2 regions of the Ruegeria sp. ABV3_008 genome follow, and region 1 is predicted to be linked to the other one. Evidence: riboswitches for the same ligand, from Rfam matches in the RefSeq annotation. Region 1 holds a riboswitch; the other holds the start of a gene.
What was found. A riboswitch is a leader RNA that binds a small molecule or an ion and turns the genes downstream of it on or off. The one in region 1 is predicted to bind cobalamin.
Positions count from the first base shown of each region.

Region 2: it holds a riboswitch for cobalamin, as region 1 does, so the genes downstream of both, ACXAH8_RS18595 (CbtB domain-containing protein) here and nrdH (glutaredoxin-like protein NrdH) in region 1, are expected to answer to the same signal.

Region 1 is NZ_JBSWYP010000002.1:209,767-213,416, reverse strand. It holds gene ACXAH8_RS05180 (DEAD/DEAH box helicase) at 1-1,829, shown strand, start outside; cobalamin riboswitch at 1,918-2,109, shown strand; gene nrdH (glutaredoxin-like protein NrdH) at 2,195-2,416, shown strand; gene nrdI (class Ib ribonucleoside-diphosphate reductase assembly flavoprotein NrdI) at 2,432-2,845, shown strand; gene nrdE (class 1b ribonucleoside-diphosphate reductase subunit alpha) at 2,827-3,650, shown strand, end outside.
Region 2 is NZ_JBSWYP010000012.1:54,325-57,974, reverse strand. It holds gene ACXAH8_RS18610 (L,D-transpeptidase) at 1-37, opposite strand, end outside; gene ACXAH8_RS18605 (hypothetical protein) at 435-938, opposite strand; gene ACXAH8_RS18600 (CbtA family protein) at 1,003-1,701, opposite strand; gene ACXAH8_RS18595 (CbtB domain-containing protein) at 1,706-1,876, opposite strand; cobalamin riboswitch at 1,911-2,126, opposite strand; gene ACXAH8_RS18590 (DUF1636 family protein) at 2,308-2,643, opposite strand.

The DNA.
Region 1 (3,650 bases):
ATGACACGCTGACCCCTGTCCAAACCGCCGTATCCGCGCCCGGCTTGGAAGGCCGAGACATGTTGGTTTCGGCACAGACCGGGTCGGGGAAAACCATTGGCTTCGGCCTTGCCATCGCCCCGACCGTTCTGGGCGACGTGGATGTATTCGATGCGGCTGGCGCGCCTTTGGCGCTGGTTATCGCGCCGACGCGCGAATTGGCGATGCAGGTCAAACGCGAATTGGCATGGCTGTATGCGGATGCAGGCGCGTTCATCGCGTCCTGTGTCGGCGGCATGGATATGCGAGATGAGCGGCGGGCGCTGGCCCGCGGTGCGCATATCGTGGTCGCTACGCCGGGCCGCCTACGCGACCATATCATGCGCGAGTCGATTGACCTGACCGCCGTTCGCGCCGTGGTTCTGGATGAAGCCGACGAAATGCTCGACCTGGGCTTCCGCGAAGATCTTGAGTTCATTCTGGAACAGACCCCGTCTGAGCGTCAGACACTGTTGTTTTCCGCCACGGTTCCCCGCGCCATCGCCTCCCTCGCCGCCCGCTACCAGCGCGATGCCGAGCGGGTCAGCACCGTCAGCGAGCGCACCCAACATGCCGATATCGAATACCGCGCAATGAATGTGGCCCCGCGAGATGGCGAGAATGCAATAATCAACGTGCTGCGCTTCTATGAGGCCCCCAACGCCATCATCTTCTGCAACACCCGCGCCATGGTCAGCCGCCTGACGGCGCGGCTGTCGAATCGTGGATTCTCGGTCGTGGCCCTGTCCGGAGAGCTGACGCAGAGCGAACGTTCGAACGCGTTGCAAGCCATGCGCGACGGACGCGCCCGGGTTTGTGTGGCGACCGATGTAGCCGCGCGCGGGATCGACCTGCCGAACCTTGATCTGGTGATCCATGCAGAACTGCCGAACAGCCATGAAACGCTGTTGCACCGCTCGGGCCGAACCGGGCGCGCCGGACGGAAAGGCGTCAGCGCGCTGATCGTGCCGCCCGCGTCGTTCAAAAAGGCGCAACGCCTGCTGAAATTCGCCAAGCTGACTGCCGATTGGGGGTCTGCGCCCTCGGCCTATGAGGTTCAGGCGCAGGACATGCAGCGGATGTTCAGCTCGGACGACTGGACCCTGGATGTGACCGAGGGCGAAAGTGCTCTGGTCGATGATCTGGTCTCGCGCTTTTCACCGCAGCAACTGGCGGCGGCCTATCTGCGTCAATACGGGCGCAAGCACTCCGCCCCCGAAGAGCTGAGCGAGACGCCGGATGTCGCGCCAAAGCCGAACGTTCCCTTCGGCCCAAGCGTGTGGTTTTCGCTGTCAGAGGGACACAACGAAAACGCCTCGCCCCGCTATCTGCTGCCCATGTTGTGCAAAGCGGGTAAGATCACCAAGGCCGATATCGGCGCGATCCGCGTTGCTGACACCGAAAGCTATATCGAGATTCGCGAAAGCAGTGTCGAAGGTTTCCTGAAGGCCATCGGCCCCGAGATGACGGTCGAAGGCACCAAAACCCTGGTGCAACTGGACGCGCCGCCCGCCCTTTCCAGTGGTGGCCGCAAGGGTCCCAAGCGCGACTTCAAAGACAAGAAGCGCCACGAACGCCCGGCCCGCGCGGCTGAGCCACAGCCCGCAAAACCACGCCGGAAACCGGCCGAGAAACCCAAGCCCGAAACGCGGCCCAAACGGGATGAGACTCCCTCGGGCGATCAGCACAAGAAACCCGCGCGCCGTCCGAAAGGCCCGCCTCCACCCAAAGGCAAGCCAAGCAGCAAGAAAAACCGCGCACGTGCGGCTGCGATGAAGGGTGGCAACGCGATGCCCAAGCGGAAAAAGTAGACCGCCTTAGCGCACGTGGCTGGTTGTGCAAGCGAAGAAATTTGTTTTCTTCGCTACACCATATATTGACAACATGCCACCACCAACCCCAATATGGTGTTGCTTCGGTTCTTTCGATTCCTGTTGAAAGCTAAGAGGGAAACCGGTGAAAAACCGGCGCTGCCCCCGCAACTGTAAGCGGATAGTTCGGCTGAATACGCCACTGAAAGCGAGCTTTTGGGAAGGCCAGTCCGAACATCAATCCGCGAGCCAGGAGACCTGCCGTAAGCAAAGAAAGAAAACCGCGAACGGAGGGTTCGGGGGCGTGTTCAGGGTTCATTTTGCCCGCAGCGTCCTCGGCATTCATTAAAAGGACAGAGGACGACATGAGCATTACCGTATATTCCAAACCCGCATGCGTACAATGCACCGCCACCACCCGCGCGCTGGATGCAAAAGGCATCACCTATGACGTCATCGATCTGACCCAGGACGACAGCGCCATGACCCATGTGACCGAGCTGGGCTATCGTCAGGCCCCTGTCGTTGTGGCGGGCAGTGATCACTGGTCGGGTTTCCGCCCGGACATGATCGCCCAACTGGCCTGATCCATGGCCGCGCCGATCCCGGCGCTGGTCTATTTCTCATCGAAATCCGGAAACACCCACCGCTTTGTCTCGCGGCTGGGCCTGAGTTCTTTCCGCATTCCGAACGGGATGGACCCGCTGCCTGACCCCGGACACCCATACGTGCTGATCAGCCCCACCTATGCCGATGGCGAAGGGCGCGGGGCGGTTCCTAAACAGGTGATCCGGTTTCTGAACGACCCGGACAGACGCACCGGGATCCTTGGAGTGATCGGCACAGGCAACCGCAATTTCGGTGCGACCTACGCTTTGGCCGGTCGCATCATCGCCCAGAAATGCAACGTACCGCTGCTCTACACGTTTGAGCTGGCCGGCACAGAGACCGACATCGCCCGCGTCCGCGCCGGGCTGGAAAAACTAGGGAGAAACCTATGCTCGACAGCAGCGTAAACGAGCAGGACTATCACGCGTTGAACGCGATGCTAAACCTCTACGATGGTGAGGGAAAGATCCGGTTCGATGCCGATCGTATGGCCGCGCGGCAGTATTTCCTGCAGCACGTGAACCAGAATACCGTGTTCTTCCACTCGCTGGACGAAAAGCTTGGGTATCTGGTGTCCGAGGGCTACTACGAAGAGGCCGTTCTGGACCAGTATTCCAAGAACTTCATGCGCAAGATCTGGGACGCGGCCTATGCCAAGAAGTTCCGGTTCCCGACCTTTCTGGGCGCGTTCAAATATTACACCTCTTATACGCTGAAAACCCGTGATGGGCAGCGTTTCCTGGAACGCTATGAGGACCGCGTCGTCATGACCGCGCTAGCGCTGGCGCGCGGCGATGAGGCACTGGCCCTGTCCTTTATGGAGGAAATCCTCGACGGTCGCTTCCAGCCCGCCACCCCCACCTTCCTGAACGCCGGTAAAGCCTCGCGCGGAGAGCTGATCTCGTGCTTCCTGCTGCGGCTTGAGGACAACATGGAGAGCATCGGGCGCGGCATCAACTCGGCCCTGCAACTGTCCAAACGCGGTGGAGGTGTAGCGCTGCTGCTGACCAACATCCGCGAGCACGGCGCGCCGATAAAAGGCATTGAGAACCAGTCCTCCGGCGTGATCCCAGTGATGAAACTGCTAGAGGACAGCTTCTCCTACGCCAACCAGCTGGGTGCGCGGCAAGGCGCGGGTGCGGTGTATCTGAACGCGCACCACCCGGACATCATGCGCTTCCTCGACACCAAGCGCGAAAACGCGGATGAGAA
Region 2 (3,650 bases), on a different contig from region 1:
CAGTGGTTGATTGAATGAAATAGCGCCTTGTCAGCATAGATCTCAGCCTGGTTCACAAGTTCAATGTATTTGCATCGCATTTTCACGATCAAATTCGAGTCTTAAAGCCTCTAGCAGCTAGAGCTTCAAGAGGTTTCAGGTAACGCTTAGTTTATCCAGTCGATCAGGTGCGCGGTGGCGTGAACTCTGATTTGATCGAGTTTGCTTTGGACTGGGTCAAAAAAGCAATGGAAAGAACCGAAATGCCCATTGTAGTTGCTTCATGTTTTCGGTTTCCGACGATGCAAGCCAAAGGAACAAGACGGGAATTCGGCGCGGCTTTGCAACAGCTTATCTGTCCTTGGATACAGAGCGGCAAAAACCCGCGCGCACGCTGTACTTGCCGCTTAGACCCGCTGAATCCGCGTAGTTGTCTTCTCAGCCAGGAATGTCAATCAGGAGTCATCGCCGTCAGGCTGCACGGTCACTTTGGCCTCCACGGGCACACCCTCAACCATCAGAGGGCTGTGGCTGTTGCCATTGAGAGAAACTTTTACTTCAACATCGCCATCGGGGAGCGACGGAAGGTGTAACCAATTGGCATAAAGGCGGCCCAGCTTTTCGCCGTTGATATAAACATGCGCGTGACCTTCGCCTGGAACGTCAGCCGTGGAGGCATTTTCCGGAGCAAAGCGAAAGTTCTGCGGTGTCACACGCAGATTCCAGCCCGCCATAGGATCCTTAATCATCTGGATCGCCACACTGGGGGCGTCGCTGTCGGCAGGCAGATTAGTGGCAGCGGAGTGGTCGTGCGCTGCCATCTCCATGTTGCCGCCGTGTTGGGCCGGGTCAGTATGGTCATGGCTCTCAAAGGTGCTACCGCTGCTGGCGGCAATCACAAAGCCAGCACCGCCGCCAAAGACAAGTCCGATGGCAAAGAGAGCAAGAGAACGGGACATCTTGTCATCCTCAATAAAAAAAACCCGCCGGTGTAACCAGCGGGGTAGCAATGGAGGAGCGCGATCAGACTGCAGCGCCTGCGCGCTTGCCTTCTGTCTGCCAGAAGTGGCCGGTGAAACTGCCTAAGAGTGCCCAGGCGGCCATGCCGATGCCGAAGGCCCGGGCAGCAAAAAGCGCCCCGATCTCGGTCGGAACCGGCCCAGAGAAACTCTCAGGCTCAGGGGCCCCGATAATATGCGGTACCATTAGCAGCACGGCCGCAATCAGGTAGCTTACCAGGTTACCTCCAAAGGCAATCAGCCACATGGCTACGCCGGCTGCGGCAACGGTGACCGTCCACCAGATCTGACGCACTCCCACATCTGCTGCCGCTACGCCGGGAACTTCTGGAGCCAGTGACAAGCCAGGAGCAAAGTGGAAGGCGACAAAGCCCGCAAGACCCCAAAGCAGGCCGGTGCGGCCGTTGATCTCATGCCCCTGACGTTCGGCTACTGACATCAGCGCCGCCAGGACTAGCGCATAGCCGGTGTAGGTAAGCATGGTGAAGATAATGCTGAGACCATCGCGCATCGGCTCGGCGAACATGCCGGGCAGGTCGGGATGCGCAGTTACGGGATCAGCGCCAAAATGCACCAGGTCGCCGCCCTCATAGAGCTCGGCGTGAAGTAGCACTGGCTGCACGAAATACAACTGCAGAAGGGCGGCAATCAGCCCCGCTGCTGCACCAGCGAACAAGCCGCTGGTCAGAATACGACTGAACATTGTTTTAGTGGCAGGGGAAGCCAGTTGCGTGGCGCACATCATGAGCCGCGTCATGCAGGCCAGAAGCCTGAACATGGCCAGTCACGGTAATGATCCCTAGACCCAGAACCACGGCGAATACTGCAGGCAGAAAGGATGCGCCAGCGGCGGATGCCTTGATCGTTTTTGTCGTCATTTTAATCCTCCTCGCCGTCACACCCGACGGCATATGTTGTGTCCATCCTACGGCCGGTCTCCTGACTCGCAGGTCACAGCAGACTTCCCCCTTCCCAGCGCCATTACGCCAGTGGTATTGGAAGGCCGCTCGCCGCTCACAGTCGCGGGGGCGGTCAAGGCTTCAGTGCGGTAGTTTGGTGCACCGTCCTCATTCCCGTTTCAGTCCCAGTGCGTAGGCACCTTTGGACACCGTAGAAGCCTTTATTGTTCCATAGTGCTTTGTTCCGTCAAGTACGAAAGCGACATCATAGTATTCTGCAGCGGTCAATCTTAGGTAATGGCAGGCTTGGTTTAGATTTTAGCCGTTCAGTGCAGAAGGCTAAGTCGAAAAACACAAACTGTAAGCTGAAAACTCGACACCGGAGCTTTGGTCGGCAAGTTGCATGTTGGCTATCTTTTTTGTGCCGGTATACGTGCAATCGCCTTGAAACGTAGCTTACCTAGCTTCCTGGCGTCAGCGAAGTCGCCGTCAGTACTGTCCTCATACATCCGCATGAAGATCATTATGTCCGGAAGATCGACAACCGTAACCTCACCGAAAAGATAGGCGGTCTTGCCGCTTTGTCGCACCGCCAACGTCTGTGGTCGGTGACAACCGGACATGCAATCCACTTGCTGCAACTCGGCTTGCACCCCCGATGCCTCCAGCGTTGCGGCTAATTGATCATAAAGGGTGGAATCCGCGTCGCGGCAGGTTCTGCAAAGCGTGAGGTTAGGTAGGCACATGCGTCAGGCTGATCCTTGATCGAGAACTTCCATCTGAGATTTCATATTTGCTGGTCGGTTGTTAGCTCAGTTTCAATACGTGTTTTGACTCTAAGTCTGGAAAAGAGTCCATACTCAGGCAGGAAGGACACATGAGCCCTAGCCCTCGAAAACTTTGCAAATACACCGAGTGCGAGACGGGGATTTGGCAGGGCGAAGAAGCAACCATCAGACGAAAAAATTTTTAAGTTTCTACGTGAGACTGAGCTGAAGCAGGTGGTAGGCGATGAAGTGGAAACAGCTCACGCGAAACATCTTTGTTCTTCAATAATCTGAAACAGCATTGCCTCCGGGATCGGCTCGCCATGACACGCCTATTTTCAGGTCCGCGCGCACCGCGCCTCCCAAGGCGAATTCCGAGACGCGACAGGTTCTTGTTGCGCGTAACTAGGTTCGTTCTATCGTCAATTACAGTCTAGATCCGGGACATATAGCGGGGTTCGTGCTTGATGGTTACCTTTCGGTTACCACGACCGATCATGGGACTGAATGCGTAGCGACAACCGACGACATTCAAAAGGAAGTACGCTGATGCGAAACGCCTCGGCATTAACAACTTTTCTGTCTGCGTCACTACAACCGAGGATCGCCCATGCCGCCATCGGTTCTCGCCGCAACCCGGTGTGATGGGTGTTGTGATAACGGCATATCTCCGGGTGCAGCCAGTCTTCGAACTCCTCCAATGTCATCGACGCAGTGCCGGAGCCGTCGCATTTCCCCTTATCCTTGGGGGATAATTGCGTTCTTCCCTAAAGTAGATGAACGGCCTCCATGGTCGTCCTAATCAGGCGTTCGATATCTTCGCCGTAACGCGCTCGACCCGGTGGCCTTTACTTGACGGAGATACTCCAATCTGAGCGGGTCAAATGGAAGGTTTCGCTGCGGAAACGCGCCCATTGTCTACGTGTATGGCTTGCGGAATCCCAACAGTAGGCCAATACGACACCTCCGAGATATCTGGCGCGCGG